Regions from separate parts of the Aeribacillus sp. FSL K6-1305 genome, predicted to be linked through region 2. Evidence: riboswitches for the same ligand, from Rfam matches in the RefSeq annotation. Region 2 holds a riboswitch; each other region holds the start of a gene.
What was found. Region 2 has a riboswitch for S-adenosylmethionine ahead of NST97_RS10075 (2,3-diketo-5-methylthiopentyl-1-phosphate enolase). Riboswitches for the same ligand answer to the same signal wherever they lie in the genome.
Positions count from the first base shown of each region.

Region 1 (5,736 bases), 1.6 Mb from region 2:
AGTTCAATAGCATGAAGAAGCTCTCTGTACCAGCGCACAGAAACTTTTCTTACGTAAAGGGAGTCGTTTCTGTTTATGTCTTGAATTTCCTTATTTCTCGTTGCCATCTCAACTGTCAAACCGGAATCAAAGCGTACCCTAGGCGCGAAAATATTTAATCCTTTTGCCAAAAGATCGAGCGCTTTACTCGGTTTTTGCAAAATTCCTAAACATGGCGAAGATAAAATGACCCCGTTTAACGGAATTTTATTTCTCTGCAGCGTACGTATGGCTATTAAACCGTCCATGCTATGCCCCAGCAAAAAAAGCGGCAATTGGAAAGATTGAGCCTCCCTGATCCAACGGTCAACTTCATCAATATATTCATCAAACGATTGGACATGTCCCCGTCTGGAGGATGAATTTCCTTGTCCTGGCAAATCCCCCATGACAACATGGTACCCGTTTGTTTGCCACTTTTTTATCAGCCATTTGTAACGTCCATGATGTTCTAAAGCTCCATGAATGATGACAATCGCAGCTTTAGGACTAGAACTTACCCATTTCCACATAAATTAACTCCTTTCCGAACATGACGGAAAATTTGTTATAATATGAAAAAAAGAAAAGGATGGTTCCCATGGTTATTTATCCATATAAAGACAAAAAACCTATAATTAGCGATTCGGCTTATATAGCTGATTTTGTCACAATCACCGGCGATGTTCAAATAGGAGATGAATCAAGCATTTGGTTTCAGACGGTTATCCGCGGTGACGTCGCCCCAACTATTATTGGAAATCGGGTCAATATTCAAGACCAATGCTGTCTGCACCAGAGCCCAAATAAACCGTTAATTATTGAAGATGATGTAACCGTCGGCCATCAAGTTCTGCTCCACAGTGCGATTGTGCGGAAAGGAGCTCTAATTGGAATGGGTTCGATTATTCTGGATGGAGCAGAAATCGGAAAAGGCGCTTTTGTCGGTGCAGGCAGTCTTGTCCCGCCAGGCAAAAAGATACCTGAGAAAACTTTAGCATTCGGAAGACCCGCCAAAGTGATTAGAGAATTAACAGAAGAAGATCTTCAAGATATGGAGCGCATCCGTCGCGAGTATATCGAAAAAGCTCAATATTATAAAAATATTGCTCGTATGAACAGCATATAAATTGCTTATAAAAACATTTTAAAACTTTCTCTTTCAAATGTCATTCTTTACCGGGCAGCTTCATGCATTTTTAAAATTTTGTAAAATTTTTATTAGATTTGTTGAAGTTTACATAAATATGAGAGAAAATTTTTTATAAGAATTTTTGCTTTTTGAAAAGAGGAACTTTAACATGGGCAGACTGCTGAATCAGCTTTACCAATTTGAGTGCAAGTTGTTCAAACTGATTAATTCGCATTTTGAACGAAAAGGACTGAATGTTTATTTTCGGTATATTACTCATTTAGGAGGGGCTGTTTTTTCAATTGCAACATGTTTAATGCTGATGTTATTTTTTAATGAACCTGTAAAAACTGTTGCCTTGGCAAGTTCAGCTGCTCTTTTTTTCAGTCATATTCCGGTTTTCATTGTGAAAAGAATTTATCCACGCAGACGGCCTTATCTTACATTATTTGAAACAAAAGTGTTAGAAAATCCGTTAACTGACCATTCATTTCCTTCTGGACATACGACAGCTGTATTTTCAGTGGCAACACCATTTTTGCTCTTTTTTCCAGCCTTAACATGGATTTTGCTTCCTCTCGCATTCAGTGTGGCACTATCAAGAATTTTTCTTGGCCTACACTACCCTTCAGATGTGCTGGCGGGAATAGTTCTAGGAGCTTCAGCAGGCACCATCTGTTTTGTCGCATTCGGACCATAAATCGAGTAGGAGGGAGCGATTAACTCCCGTCCTCTCACACCACCGTACGTACGGTTCCGTATACGGCGGTTCAATTAAGATAATTGACGCAAGTCTTTATAACTTCCGTGAATAGCTGTTCTCTTTATGCCAGTGGTCACTCCACCCTCCAAGAGATCTCCCACGGGATTCACCGCTTCCTCCCTCAAGTGAGGTACTACGTTTTCTGTGTTCATCATGACTCACTGAATGCCAAGGGCTATTCTCTCTTAATTGTTCGGTCCTTCTTAGTTGTTCTAGACCAACTAATACTATGACCTCTGCTGACTTCTGACTGTTCAGCTATCTATCACTAGATAGGTTACCAAGGTTACTTGGCGTGCCAGCCAGACCTCCCCGGGTAAGAGTGTAATCTTTCCTTCCATCCATCTGCTTCATTTACTCTGTATCACCTTCGGCAGAAAGGGCTTTGTTTTGTCTTGCAAACTCACCCAGTGATACCTAGCCTCATATGAAGTTCGTGTTCCGAGAGACCCAAAGTTTGCCGCTCGCTTCCTTCAGATTCCGCGTCACCACGGACACCCTTGCGTTAAGCTAACTGCTACTTCTGCCTTCGCAGCTCGGGACTTTCACCCTATAGATTACACCCATGCCGGGCGCACAAGCAAAAAGGTGTCTAATGCATGCATCGCATTGGACACCTTTTTTATTTTACAAATATTGATGAGCCTGTTCGCGCAAAGCTTCCGCTTTATCTGTGCGTTCCCATGGCAAATCTAGATCGTTGCGTCCGAAATGACCGTAAGCAGCTGTCTGTTTGTAAATCGGGCGGCGCAAGTCAAGCATTTTTATAATGCCAGCTGGGCGCAAATCAAAGTTATTGCGAATTAATTCAACTAAAACATCTTCGCTTACTTTGCCAGTACCGAACGTATCAACAGAAATAGAGACAGGTTTCGCTACACCAATTGCATAGGCCAGCTGAACCTCGCATTTGTCTGCAAGTCCGGCTGCGACAATATTTTTCGCTACATAACGAGCCGCATAAGCTGCAGATCGGTCTACCTTCGTCGGATCTTTTCCTGAGAAAGCTCCTCCGCCATGGCGCGCATAGCCTCCGTAAGTATCGACAATGATTTTTCGTCCCGTTAATCCTGCATCTCCTTGTGGTCCGCCAATAACGAAACGTCCGGTAGGGTTGATGAAATATTTTGTTTCTTCATCGATCAGTTCTTTTGGAACAACCGGATCAATTACTTTTTCTTTAATATCCTGCTTAATTTGTTCTAAAGTTGCCTCCGGATGGTGTTGAGTCGATATGACAATTGTGTCAATTCTAACCGGCTGTTCATTTTCATCATATTCTACCGTAACTTGCGTCTTTCCGTCCGGACGCAAATAAGGAATTTCTTCGCTTTTTCTAACTTCTGTAAGCCGGCGTGAAAGCTTATGGGCAATGGAAATCGGGAGAGGCATTAATTCCTTCGTTTCATTGCATGCAAAACCGAACATTAACCCTTGATCTCCAGCGCCAATCGCTTCAATTTCTTCATCAGTCATTTGTCCTTCTCGCGCTTCTAAAGCTTTATCCACCCCTGCAGCAATATCGGGTGATTGCTCATCAATTGATGTTAAAACAGCACAAGTTTCAGCATCAAAACCGTATTTAGCTCTCGTATAGCCGATCTCTTTGACCGTTTCTCGCACAATTTTTGGTATATCCACATACGTGCTTGTCGTAATTTCTCCACTGACTAATACAAGTCCGGTTGTGACAGATGTTTCGCAAGCTACACGTGCGTTCGGATCTTTTTCTAAAATGGCATCTAAAATCGCATCTGAAATTTGGTCGCAAATTTTGTCCGGATGCCCTTCCGTTACGGATTCAGATGTAAACAGACGGCGCTTTTTTGTCATTTACTGCATCCTCCTCAAACTTAAAATGATGTTTATGGAGTGCTACACTCCTTGACATTGACACGGAACTCATTCCCTCGCCACTATTGTAAACATATCAAAATTGCGTACGATAAGAAAAACTTGGCTAAACGAGATTTCTCTTATACATAGAAAAAACCTTCCCTGCCAGAGGAAAGGTTGTTATAAACATCATTGCCTTTCACTCTTATCGTTCAAGGATATAACCTTGCATCAGGTTAGCACCATTGCTCGTCTATGAATATGGAATTCTTTCGCATCATGTTGTATGTCCATAGAATACCGGGATTTTGAAAGCCATATTCTACTGTCTTCTTTCAACGAGCCGGTTGCTGGGCTTCATAGGGCCTGTCCCTCCGCCAACTCGGGATAAGAGTATCCGTTCAAATGTATATCATACAGGAGCAAAAAAGTACTTGTCAACAATAAATAAAGCTTCTCTGTAATTTTCCAAATCATCTGATATCCATTATTTCAGTATCAGCTGATCAATCATGATTCGTATGATGCCCAAAAATGAAGGCAAAATATATAGTAAAAACATTATTTTCAGAAATCGATAAATAGGATGGATTATTTTTGCGAATGTGTTATACTATTTCTATAAAACCATTTCAAATATGCAAAAAAAGGATGGTATGTATATGAATATTGTAGATGTATCAAATGAATTAGCTTCGTTGATCAGCGGACCAAATGCATATCATAATTTACCAGTCGCACGGCTTGTAGAAAAAGTTTTAGCTAGGAAAGAAGGTTTTTTAACAAATACAGGTGCAGTTTCGGTTACAACAGGCAAATATACCGGCCGGTCACCAGAAGATAAATTCATCGTTGAAGAAGATTCTGTCAAGCATTTAATTGATTGGGGACCCGTCAACAAGCCAATTTCATCAGAAGTTTTTGAAAAACTGTACTTAAAAGTCATACAATATTTAAAAAATAGAGATGAAATTTATGTTTTTAACGGATTTGCCGGAGCTGACAAAAAATATCGTCTTCCAATTCAAGTGGTCAATGAATTGGCGTGGCAAAATTTATTTGCTCGCCAACTGTTTATCCGTCCGAAAAGCCAAGACGATTTAAAGGAGCATAAAAATCCGTTTACAATTGTTTCCGCTCCTTCCTTTAAAGCAGATCCAGCTGTGGATGGAACGAACTCAGAAGCATTTATCATTATTTCTTTTGAAAAGAGAATAATCCTGATCGGCGGAACTGAATATGCAGGCGAGATGAAAAAGTCTATCTTTTCCGTCATGAACTTCCTGCTTCCAGAAAGAGATATATTTTCAATGCACTGCTCCGCCAATGTCGGTCAAGAAGGCGATGTCGCGCTCTTTTTCGGTTTATCGGGAACAGGCAAAACAACACTTTCCGCCGATCCAAAACGCCGATTAATTGGTGATGATGAACACGGCTGGTCTTCATCTGGTATTTTTAATATTGAAGGCGGCTGTTATGCAAAATGCATCGGCTTGTCTGAAGAAAAAGAACCTCAAATTTATAACGCTATTCGATTCGGTTCCGTTTTGGAAAACGTTGTGGTTGATGAATCGACACGAATTCCTGATTATGACAACTCCTTATTAACAGAAAACACCCGTGCGGCTTATCCAATTGAAGCGATTGACAATATTGCTAAACCGAGCATTGCGGGTCACCCTAACACTATTATTTTTTTAACAGCTGATGCGTTCGGTGTTCTGCCGCCAATAAGCAAATTAACGAAAGAACAGGCTATGTATCATTTCTTAAGCGGTTATACGAGCAAGCTTGCTGGAACGGAAAGGGGTATTACTTCCCCTAAAACAACGTTCTCCACATGCTTTGGCGCACCATTTCTTCCGCTTCCAGCTACAAGATACTCTGAAATGCTCGGAAGAAAAATCGAAGAACACGATGTGAAAGTATTTTTAGTCAATACAGGGTGGACCGGCGGAGAATACGGAGTAGGAAAACGAATTAAACT
Region 1 covers NZ_JBBOQV010000002.1:1,610,457-1,616,192, reverse strand. The annotation lists gene NST97_RS17725 (alpha/beta hydrolase) at 1-551, opposite strand, end outside; gene NST97_RS17720 (gamma carbonic anhydrase) at 620-1,147, shown strand; gene NST97_RS17715 (phosphatase PAP2 family protein) at 1,320-1,850, shown strand; gene metK (methionine adenosyltransferase) at 2,541-3,746, opposite strand; SAM riboswitch class I at 3,952-4,143, opposite strand; gene pckA (phosphoenolpyruvate carboxykinase (ATP)) at 4,412-5,736, shown strand, end outside.
Region 1: linked by a shared signal. The riboswitch ahead of metK (methionine adenosyltransferase) and the one ahead of NST97_RS10075 (2,3-diketo-5-methylthiopentyl-1-phosphate enolase) in region 2 are both predicted to bind S-adenosylmethionine.

Region 2 (5,736 bases):
TCTATCTTTGTTTGTCATAAAGTGAAAAAAGAGTCTTTCATAATATCCATTCACAATATGGGGACGACATTATTACAAGACCACTTCGTCACCTGCTTGTAAAAGCTGATTTCGGCAAATGCTCCAAATGGATTCGGATTTCTAGATCCAAAGCAGCCGCCGCATCCATTAAATAGAGGGGGCTGTCTAATAAGTCGATTTTCCGGCTTATAGACGCCCCTTTAATGTTTTAGAAACGTTGATATATCAATGCTTATGATGTTTCGTTTTCAGTGGATTTTGTCTTTCTAAGACAGCCCCTTCCTAAAAATATAAATCTGCATCATTTATTCTTGATTTTCCCCATCCCGCCATAATACTTGATAAATTATCTGTGTTTACTTGGTTTTCAAGTGAAACTATATCCTCTTGTAACATAAGACAAGCCTATTTTTGTGGTGCTCTTTTAGCTGCAAGCTTCTTCGCAAAAATGTGTAAACCTATTAAAACCGGGTCAGCAGCCGCTGTGGTATTTTCATAGTTTCTTTGCATTCAGGAACATTGTTCACTGAGCTGGATGAATTGTGTATCCGAAGAGCAGCCAGTTATATGAAAAAGATGATGTTAAGCTTGCAGCTGTGAATGTTTAAAGCCGCTTTTTCATAAATTTTTTGTAAACTTAATTTACTTCTTCTTTTTCGTAAACTGGCACCCAGCCTTCTTCTGTCACAAAGATGCGGATCGCAACAACTTTTCGGTCATCAGCTAATGTGAAATAGTGGCGTCTGCCCTCTGGAACAGAAATAAGGTCTCCCGGATTAAGATGCACTTCAAAAAATTTTCCGTCCTGTCCTTGAATAACAAAAATTCCATGGCCGCTTACAATAAAGCGCACTTCATCATCTGTATGATGATGTTCACGCTGAAAATTTTTCAGCAGCTCTTCAAGGTTTGGCGTATGATCTGCTAAAGAAATGACATCCCAAGCTTTGTAGCCGCGTCTTGCTGAAATATCTTTAATTTCATTTTCAAAAGATTGTAAAATCGTTTGTTTTTCCTCATCATTTAAAAGATATTTCTCTTTTAAATGCTCTGGTAATTTGGCAATATCCCATTGCTCGTAAATAACACCTTGTTGATTTAAAAATGAAATCACTTCCTCTTGATTGCTGATAACTTCGTTTGTTCCTTGAATTTTAATCGTTGTCATGTAAAATACCTCCTTAAAATGTTTAATTATTTAAAGCTCCTGTACTCGCAAGGAGACCGGCTTTTGCTTGAATAAGAGCAAGCTGATACTGAAATAAAAATTCACAAGCTTCTAAAATTTTCTTTGCTTCAAAGCCATCTTTTCCCCATACAGTAATTCCGTGGTTGCGAATAAGAACTGCCCCTTTATCCTCCTTCACGAAATCGCCCAAAGTGCTTGCTAATGTAGGAATATGGGCATAATTATAAATAATCGGAATCTGTAATTCTGCATCTTCCTCCCAGCGGTCAAACGCTTTTATCAGTTCTTGTCCTTGAAATACAATTTTCCCAGCGTCACCATAAAGTTCAGAGATGACATTATTTGCAACCGTATGTACATGCAGGCTGCAGCCGGCTTTGCTTCTTTTATATATTTCGCAATGCAATAGCGTTTCTGCCGAAGGCTTCAGCTGTGTTGCGCCTACAGGATTTCCTTCTCCATCAACAAGCAAAAAATCTTCCTTCGTTTTTTTTCGTTTATCTTTGCCGCTTGCGGTCACAAGAAACTGAAGCGGGGAATCTTGAACTTTTATGGCTAAATTGCCGCTTGTCCCCATAAACCAATCCCTCGCAGCAAGCTCCTCTTTAATCTCCGCAAGCTCATGAACACGAGTTAAAACGACACTCATTTTGCGCCACCTTTTTCTTCTATGAAATTTGTTTTGTTTATTGTCTTCTCTAAAATGTCAATACAGTCGTAAAATGTTTCGAAAGATTGATAAGGAATAGAAAATTCTTGACATTTTTTTGATAAATAATCACGTGCAATAACTGTATCTGCAATCTTCGCGGCTTCTAAATCTGTGACGGAATCCCCGATGATGATGGAATGAGTGTCAGCATTTGCAATTTGCCGAATAATTGTCGGTTTGCAGCACCCACAATTTTGGTTGGGACATTTTTCATCACACGTATAAGGCCAATGAATGGTGATCGTTTCTCCGCTAAAATCCGCTTTATTGCAAAACAGTGCGGTAATAGAATCAAAAGGCTGCAACAGCGGTTTAATAAAAAAATCGATTCCGCCGCTGACAATGTATAAAGGAATGTTCATGTTTTTCGCATAATGAACAAAGTCGCGAAATCCTTCCCTTATTTCTGCAGTTTCTAAAATATAGTGAATGATGTCACCCTTTAAAGAAGATGGAAGAAGTGCAAACATCTTGCCGACTCCTTCCTGAATACTAATCGACTGGGAAAGGACGCCATCCTTCAATTGCTCCCACTCTTTTGGAGCGAAACGCTTCATGATGCTAACGATGTTATCTTTTTTTGTCACCGTTCCATCAAAATCACAAAATATTACTGGCTTCAATTGGACGGTGCCTCCTTCCATCCCCAGAGCCGAATTGCTTCTTGTAATTCTATGTCTTCAGCTGCTTCATTAAGGGGAACACCCCGGGAAACAGCGTCAACTGCCTGACGGAAAGCTTTTCCTCCACCCTGAGCACCTTGCGGGTGACCGTGAACACCGCCTCCTGCATTAATGACACAATCTTTTCCAAAATCATGAATTAAAATGGGAACAAGACCCGGGTGAATGCCAGCAGATGGAACAGGAAAAACTGGTTTTAAAACTGATTCCTTCACCAATTCTTCTTTCACTTTTAAAACTTTGTCACGCTCCAATGCAACGCTGCCATATGGTGAAGGGAACAACGAAAAATCTGCTCCAGCAATTCTTATCAATTTTCCAAGCAATAAGGAATGAGAGAGCCCATATTTTTCGGATGAAGTAAACGATCCGCTAAACGCCGGATGAGCCATAATTGGGAGGGCGATTTCATCATCTTCCCTTAATGCTTGCAGCACATCGAGTCCATATGTAAAAACATTAAATAGCAAAATATCGGCACCTAATTCTTTTGCTTTTCTTGCCTTATCTTTCAATTCAAATGTTTTTCCCGTCAAATTGACCGCATACAAAGTTCGGTGTCCCTTTTCTTGATACACGTTATCAAGAACTTTTTTGCCTTCCTTTATTCTTGTTTCAAATGATGTGAGCGAATTTTCAAAAAGTATTTCATCATCCTTTACTAAGTCGACGCCCCCGAGAGCCTGCTCCCGCAATTGGGCAAGAAGGTAATCCATATCACGTCCAATTACACCTTTAAAGATGCTCATCACTAACGGTCTGTCGTAAACGCCAAGTTTTTCTCGTAACCCCTGAATTCCAAATCGAGGACCTGGAAAATACCGAAAGATCTCATCGTCAAACTGCAAATCTAGTAATTTTATTTCTCCATCTAGTGATAATTTTCCAAAAGTTGTCGTTAAGATGGCAGGAATGTCTTTAGAAAAGTTTTCTCCCGGAAAGCGAATGTGAAGCTGTGCAATCGTTTTGCCGGAGGATGGATCCTCGCCTGTTTCTTTTATCTCAACCACTTGTCCTTTATGCTTTTTTAACTGCTCTTGCACTAAAAGAGGAAGGTCAGTCCACGAACCTACCGTTAATCCAAGAGCAATGTCTTCTGCTTTTTTTTCTAAATCTTCTCGTTTCGCAATGATTTGGTATACTGCTGTTACGTGACCCATTTTTTCAATCCTCTTCATTCAGATTTTTTTATATAAATAAAACCTCTTCAATAAGAAGAGGTTTTTTGTCAAAACAACTTCTTATCTTTCAACATCTCTGTTGGGAGAATTAGCACCGTGCTCATCATATGAGTCGGTTGCCGGGCTTCATTGGGCTCATCCCTCCACCTGCTCTTGATAAGAGTTTTATTATTAACTTTATAATTCTTATTCGTTTACTTGGATTATACCACTATCCTTCCCCTCTGTCAACACTTTTTTACATCATATTCGATTCAAATTCGCTTACATTTTTCTGATGGCATGCTACAATTATTTAATGGTGCAGTTTACAATTTGAGGTATTTACCGGAACTTGAGGTTGAGCCAAAACAGGAAAGCCTAAAAAAAGAGGACGAAAAAAGAAGGTACAACATCTTTTTAACGTCTTCCGATCGCATCATGCTAGATTACTAGACTTAGAAAAACTGGTTGAATTACGCAATTATAACGTTACTGGTTATCGTGAGACAATTTGTTTCTTGTACCGTTATTGGTTATGTTGCTTTTTGAATGATCCAGAAGAAGCCTTAAAACAAACGCTAACGTTTAATTTACAGTTTAATGAGCCTTTAAGAAGATCCACCAGAAGCGCTGAAAAGGCCTATTATGCACGGAATAACGAAGAAGCAAACCGAATAGCCAGAGAAAAAGGGTATCCTGGCGCTGGATATAATATCAGCAATAAAAAATTAATTGAATGGTTAGATATAACAGAGGACGAACAACGCCATTTAAGCACGATTATAGATGCGAATGAAAAGCGGAGAAGGAAACAAAAACGCCGGGAAATGGGCGTAAAAAGCCGTGAGGAGTATTTAAAAGAACAGCGCAATAAAACGGATAAGAACTTAGAAAAACTTAGACAAGCAATTGAGTTGAATCCTGATTTCTCGAATTACAAATTAGCTAAATTGCTAGGAATAAGTGAATCGTATGTAAGGAAAGGATGTTATATGTTATTTACTGGAACGGATGATTTAATTAAAAACGAGGATCGATCAATTAAAGAACATGATGTTTTATATTTTAGAATTAAACCTTTATCTTCACAAAAAATGGAAGGGTTAGTGGTGTACTTTCAACCCCATTGATGAAATTAAACCGTTTCTCAACTGAACAATTAATAGAAGTTTCATATAAAGTTAGGGAAATCCACGGTATGGTACACAAATGGATACCAGAGACAGTTATTGATGATACATTTATTAAGCAATATGTTGAATCATTTACTGTTGCCTTTGAACAGGAAATCACTGTACTTCCAAGGACATTTTTACGTGAATTTATATTCGTATTAGACGCTGCAAAAGAGGGGAACGATGTCCATTCTCTTTTAAATTATTAGTCCTAGTACTGTAGAAAGAATTAAACTGGATTTAAGTCAGTATTTTGGACACCAATAAGTGAAATTTAATTTTGATCTCATTGACATCGCTTGTCGCTTGACATGGAGCCTCTGCGGGCGTGGTGTTATGCGAAGGGTGAAAGGGGCAATGAATTCTTTCGCATGGCAAATAAGCCTACCACACCCCCACTCCATGTAAAGCGGATGCTTGTAAAATTGTGAAGAGCACTACGCTGCCCTTTGATACTGTCTACTGTTTCTTGTGGCGTCATATAGCCCAGGCAGCTATGAATCCGTTTCCGATTGTACCAGCCTTCTATAAATTCGAATAAGGCTCTTCTGGCAGCTTGAAAGTTCAAATAGTTGATTCTATAGATCTCTTCCTTTTTCAGAATTGCATGGAAAGACTCAATGCAGGCGTTATCGTATGGGCAACCTTTTTTTACTGAAGGAGTGTTTGAACTGCTTCTTTTCCATGTATTCTACAAATTTCTCGCTTGTATACTGGGATCCCAAATCAGAATGCAAGATCAATCCCGGACCTGGACGTTGTGCCTGATAAGCGTTTTCTACTGCCTTTAAAG
Region 2 covers NZ_JBBOQV010000002.1:35,979-41,714, forward strand. The annotation lists gene NST97_RS10060 (1,2-dihydroxy-3-keto-5-methylthiopentene dioxygenase) at 659-1,189, opposite strand; gene NST97_RS10065 (methylthioribulose 1-phosphate dehydratase) at 1,212-1,859, opposite strand; gene NST97_RS10070 (2-hydroxy-3-keto-5-methylthiopentenyl-1-phosphate phosphatase) at 1,856-2,545, opposite strand; gene NST97_RS10075 (2,3-diketo-5-methylthiopentyl-1-phosphate enolase) at 2,542-3,765, opposite strand; SAM riboswitch class I at 3,844-3,949, opposite strand; gene NST97_RS10080 (hypothetical protein) at 4,314-4,898, shown strand; gene NST97_RS10085 (BREX system ATP-binding domain-containing protein) at 4,898-5,152, shown strand; partial or broken gene NST97_RS10090 (IS3 family transposase) at 5,401-5,736, opposite strand, start outside.

Region 3 (5,736 bases), 1.7 Mb from region 2:
CCCTGCCTGTGTGCAATGGTATAAAAAAACGGCGTTTAATATTTCTCTGCCGACCGGCGGAAGCCCGAAAGAAACATTGCTGATCCCGAGAATAGTTAAACAGCCGGGAAGATGTTCTTTAATTAAACGGATCCCTTCGATCGTTTCTTGGGCAGATCCGATATATTGCTCATCACCTGTGCCGACAGGGAAGACAAGCGGGTCAAAAATAATGTCGCTTGGACTTATACCGTGTTGATTGACTAAAATGTCATAAGACCGCTTGGCAATCTCCAGCTTTCGCTCCGCAGTCAGAGCCATTCCGTCTTCATCGATTGTTCCGACGACAACAGCTGCACCGAATTGTTTCACAAGCGGGAGAACTTCTTCAAACCGTTCTAAGCCGTCCTCTAAATTGATCGAGTTGATGATCGCTTTCCCTTGTGAGTATTCGAGCGCTTTTCTGATGACATTGGCGTCGGTTGAGTCAATGACAAGCGGCGCTTTTACTTTTTTTACAACCTCGCGGATGAAGTTTTCCATATCTTCAAGCTCGTTTCGGTCCGGATCTGCGAGACAGACATCGATGACGTGGGCGCCGTTTTTCACTTGAGCGCGGGCGATCTCCGCTGCTTCTTCAAATTTTCCTTCCGCAATGAGACGCTTGAATTTACGCGAACCGATGACGTTTGTGCGTTCACCGACAAACAGCGGGCGCATTGATTCATCATAGCGAAGGGGCTCGATGCCTGATACCGTATGTTGATTTTGCTTTTTGACGATTTTTCGCGGTTTTAAGCCTTCCATTGCCTCCCTTATTGCGCGAATATGTTCGGGAGTTGTTCCGCAGCAGCCGCCGACCATATTAAGCCAGCCTCTTTCTGCAAACCCTCTGATTTTTTTTGCTAAAGATTCCGGTGATTCATGGTAGCGACCTTCTTCATCAGGCAGTCCGGCATTCGGATAACAGCTGACAGCGGTATTGGCGATTTCAGACAATGTGCGGATGTGATCGGTCATGAATTCAGGACCTGTCGCACAGTTTAAGCCGACGGCAATTGGATTCATATGTTCAGCTGAAATGTAAAACGCTTCAATATCTTGACCGGCGAGAGTTGTTCCCATCGGTTCTATCGTTCCGGACAGAATGATCGGCACTTCTTTCTTGAGCTTTTGAAAAGCTCGTTGAATTCCTAAGTAACCTGCTTTTACATTGAGCATATCTTGGCTTGTCTCAAGGAGAAGTACATCAACGCCCCCCACTAACAGTCCTTCCGCTTGAACTTGATAAGCTTCTGCCAATTGTTGGAATGTGACGCCGCCTGTAACGGAGAGCGTTTTAGTCGTTGGCCCCATTGATCCTGCCACAAAACGAGGCCAATCCGGTGTTGAATATTTTTCTGCAGCGCGCTTTGCAATCTCAGCTGCTTTTTTATTTATTTCAAAAGCAAGGTGCCCCAAGTTATATTCCTCGAGGACGATGCTTGTACCGCCAAACGTATTTGTCTCGATAATATCAGCGCCTGCTTCAAGGTACGCTTCATGAATACGGACAATCGTTTCAGGGGAAGTGATGTTTAAATATTCGTTGCATCCTTCATATTCTTCACCGCCAAAATCTTTCGCAGATAATTCTGCAGCTTGAATCATTGTTCCCATGGCTCCGTCTAGTATTAAAATTTTTTTCTCCAGCTGTTCCTTTATGTTATACATGGGAAATCTTCCTTTCTCGTTTTGCCTTTTCTTTTTTATGAATGTATTCCGTCAGCTCGACTGTCATCTCATAATGCAAAAACGGAGTGATTAAGTAAATGCCGTTAAACAGGTCAAATGCTGCGTCAATAAGCGATTTTGCAATGGCAAGTCCTTCTCGTTTTCCCTTTTCTTTATCATTGCCTGCTTTTTGCATCTGTTCGCGAATCGAATCGGACAATTTAATGCCTGGCACTTCGTTATGAATAAATTCAGCATTGCGGCTGCTTATTAACGGCATAATCCCGAGATATATCGGAACATTCAGATGTTTTGTTGCTTCATATACTTCTTCGATCAGCTTCTCCGAGTAGAGCGGCTGCGTAATAAAATAATCGGCTCCGCAGCTGATTTTTTTCTCAAGTCTCTGAACTGCGCGATCAAGATGTCTTACGTTCGGATTGAAGGCGGCGGCTACAGTAAAGTTTGTTTTTTGACCAAGTGATTTTCCGGAGTATGACAAACCTTCATTAAATTGCTTAATTAAGCTGATTAAATCAAACGATGATAAATCATAGACAGAGGTTGCACCCGGAAAATCACCGATTTTGGACGGGTCGCCGGTGACCGCTAAAATATCGTGCAGGCCAAGCGTATGCAGCCCCATTAAATGGGATTGAATGCCGATTAAATTTCTGTCACGACATGTTAAATGAACGAGCGGGCGAAGCTGGAAACGGCTTTTCACAATATTTGCGCAAGCAACATTGCTGATTCTTGGTGTAGCAAGGGAATTATCCGCAAGCGTAATTGCATCAATCCCCGCTTTTTTCAACGCTTTTGCTCCTGTTAAAAATTTTTCCAAGCCGAGCGTTTTCGGCGGGTCCAATTCTACAATCACTGAGCGTCTGTTTTTTGCAATATCTGGGAGAGGAGTTTCTTGACTTTCTTTCATAGGTAAAGCATGAATTGGAACATTTCGTTCTTTTACTTCTTTCTCTGTGACAGGAGGGAGGTTTGATACAGCTTCAGCCATTGCCCGAATATGTTTCGGCGCGGTTCCGCAGCATCCGCCGAGAAGCCGGACACCTTGTTTTCGGAATTGAAGAGCCGCTTCATAAAAATAGTGTTCATCTGATTCATAAACTAATCTTCCGTTTTCATACCTTGGCAGGCTGCCGTTTGGAAAAGCGGATAAAAAGGCATGTTCAAACAGCGGCACTTCTTCCAGAGATTGCAGCATATGATAAGGGCCTAAACGGCAATTGAGGCCGACAATATCTGCACCAAGTTCTTCAAGCATTTTCAAACCGTCTGCCAATCTTGTTCCATTTTGAAAGACGCCTTGTTCGTGCAAAGAAACATTTGTGATAATGGGCAAATCCGTTTCTTTTCTAGCTATTTGCAAAACGGTTTTCAGTTCTTCCAAGTCGTAATAGGTTTCTAAAATAATGCCATCTACGTTTTCGGATAAAAGGACATGAAGCTGCTCGCGAAAATTTTCGGCAATGTCAGATAGCGTGAAGGCGCTTTTTTGAAACGAACGGATGCCGCCGATTGTTCCGATGACATACCCTTTGTTTTCCGCTTTTTGTAACGCCCTCTTTGCAAGTTCAACCCCTTTTTGGTTGATGATCTTTATATCATCTTCCAGCCCATATCTGGCAAGCTTTATGCGATTGGCGCCGTATGTATTTGTTTGAATAACAGTTGCGCCTGCGTCTAAATAGGCTGAATGAATCCGTTCTATTTCTTCCGGTTTTGAAACGTTTAGCTCATCAAAGCATCTGTCTATTCCGAATGAGTATAGTAGAGTCCCCATTGCTCCGTCGGCAATTAATATATGATTCTGTAAATCTTGTAAAAGCCCCATAAAAAGTCCTCCAATCAAATGAAATAGGCGCCTGCAAGGAGGCGAACACCTATATAAAAAAGAAAAGCCTTCTAATAAGAAGAAGACTTTTTCTTGAACATTTTCCCCTTCTTCTTATCTTCCGAGCGCAAATTTACGCATCGCTGGATTTAGCACCTTGGTACCCAAAGTTTTTGGGTAATCCGGTTGCTGAAGGTTCATCGGGCCAGTCCCTCCGCTTCTCTTGATAAGAACGCTTTACCGTATGAAATTTTAAAACAACGGATTAATCCTAATTTAACGAATTTTATCAAAATAATCAATATAAAATTTCAATTTTGTGAACAGGGCAAAGCTAGCGAAAATTAATAAATTGTACGTCGATCGGCAAGTCGGCGCTTTTCACAGCTGCAATCACTTTTTGCAAATCGTCCTTGCTTTTGCCGCTTACCCGGACTTGGTCGTCTTGAATTTGGCTTTTTACTTTTAGCCCGGTATTTTTGATCAGCGCATTGATCTTTTTCCCGTTTTCTTTGTCAATTCCGTTGACAAGTTTGGCTCTTTGTCTGACAGTGCCTCCTGAAGCCTTTTCGATTTTCCCGTACTGAATATTCTTGGTTGCGACACCGCGTTTAATCATTTTGCTTACTAATACATCTTTTAGTTGATTCAGCTTATATTCATCGTCAGAGATTAGCACAAGCTCATCTTTTTCTAGGGATATATCGCTTTTAGATCCTTTGAAATCATATCTGTTTACAATTTCTTTTTTCGCCATTTGAATGGAATTGTTCACTTCGGCAATATCCACTTTTGAGACGATGTCAAATGAATTCTCCTTAGCCAACTTTTTACCTCCAATAACGTTATTTACATTCATTATAGTGAATGTCGTTCAGTTGAACAACTCTTTTAGGGGTTCCTCGCAAATTAAATGAAAAAACCGTTACTTAAAGCAACGGCAAGGAAATTAATATCTGCTTAAATGCAATTAAGCTAAAGATGTCGCTTTAGAACATTTAGGGGAAAGAAAGTCTTGTAAGTTTTTTACTGCTTCGAGCGAATCTTCTCCTTCAGCGCTGATGACTACATGACCTTCTAAAAAGGCGGAAAAACCGAGCATGCTTAAAACGCTTTTCGCATTTAATTGGAGCTTTTTTGTTTGGAATAAAATGTAGCTGTTAAATTTAATCGCTTCATGGACAAGGGAAATGACATATTCCGGCTCCATCTCTTTTGTAAGATACACGGAAATTTCATGTTTCTTCATTGTGCCACCTCTTGTATACTTATTTTACAATATCTTACATTAATAAAGGATAGATTCCCACATGTTTGTCATTTCCTCTTACATATAAAAAAATGACCTCCGCTTTCGAATATGGAAACGTTTTGGATTTCTCTGTTTTTTAATGAAATGAATGGCCTAATCAAATTGAAAGTTATTGCCCCGCCCATGTTTTATTAGACAAAAATGAAAACAAAAGCTAGAGAAAAGATGCATACTGCAAGATAAGAAAGCGTCTTTTTCTTTCAGAACGTCCGGATAGAAGAGGTGGAAGACTCGCCTTTAGAGATATTTCAAAAAAAGAAAAAGCCCGACAGGCGGGCATTATAAATGATCCGTTTTCTTTGAGTATTGCCGTTTTCCAAGCTCTCGATTTTTTTCCTTCAATAGATTTTTTTCGTGTCGTTTTGCATTGTTGTCTACAGCTTTTTTATCATTATCGCTTGTTTTGGACATTCAGGAAGCTCCTTTCAATACTGTTATATACTTATGATTTCCATGAAGCTTCTTGAATATGTTTATTTAGAAAAAATACAGCAAGGGTGCCGGGGCCAGAGTGTGCACCAATGACAGCACCGATCGTATGGATGATAATTTCTTTTGGATGAAACGTTTCTTCAATTAATTGTTTTAATTCGAGAGCTGCTTCTTCATCATCACCATGGCTGATGGCGATTGTCTGTTCACTCAATCCGTCTCCACGCTCTTCCATCAGCTCAAGAATTCTCCGGTAAAGCTTCTTTTTCCCGCGGATTTTTTCCAGCGGGATCAGCTTTCCTTCTTCGACATGCAAAAGCGGCTTGATATTAAGCAGTCCGCCAACAAACGCAGATGTTTTGCTGATTCTCCCGCCGCGAGCCAAATATTCCAGGCGATCAACTGTAAAAATGTGCTCCATATGACTGCAATACTCTTTTACTGCATT
Region 3 covers NZ_JBBOQV010000002.1:1,732,610-1,738,345, forward strand. The annotation lists gene metH (methionine synthase) at 1-1,692, opposite strand, end outside; gene NST97_RS18265 (bifunctional homocysteine S-methyltransferase/methylenetetrahydrofolate reductase) at 1,685-3,544, opposite strand; SAM riboswitch class I at 3,656-3,777, opposite strand; gene NST97_RS18270 (YajQ family cyclic di-GMP-binding protein) at 3,879-4,370, opposite strand; gene NST97_RS18275 (HPr family phosphocarrier protein) at 4,515-4,793, opposite strand; gene NST97_RS18280 (DUF3941 domain-containing protein) at 5,136-5,267, opposite strand; gene NST97_RS18285 (DegV family protein) at 5,299-5,736, opposite strand, start outside.
Region 3: linked by a shared signal. The riboswitch ahead of NST97_RS18265 (bifunctional homocysteine S-methyltransferase/methylenetetrahydrofolate reductase) and the one ahead of NST97_RS10075 (2,3-diketo-5-methylthiopentyl-1-phosphate enolase) in region 2 are both predicted to bind S-adenosylmethionine.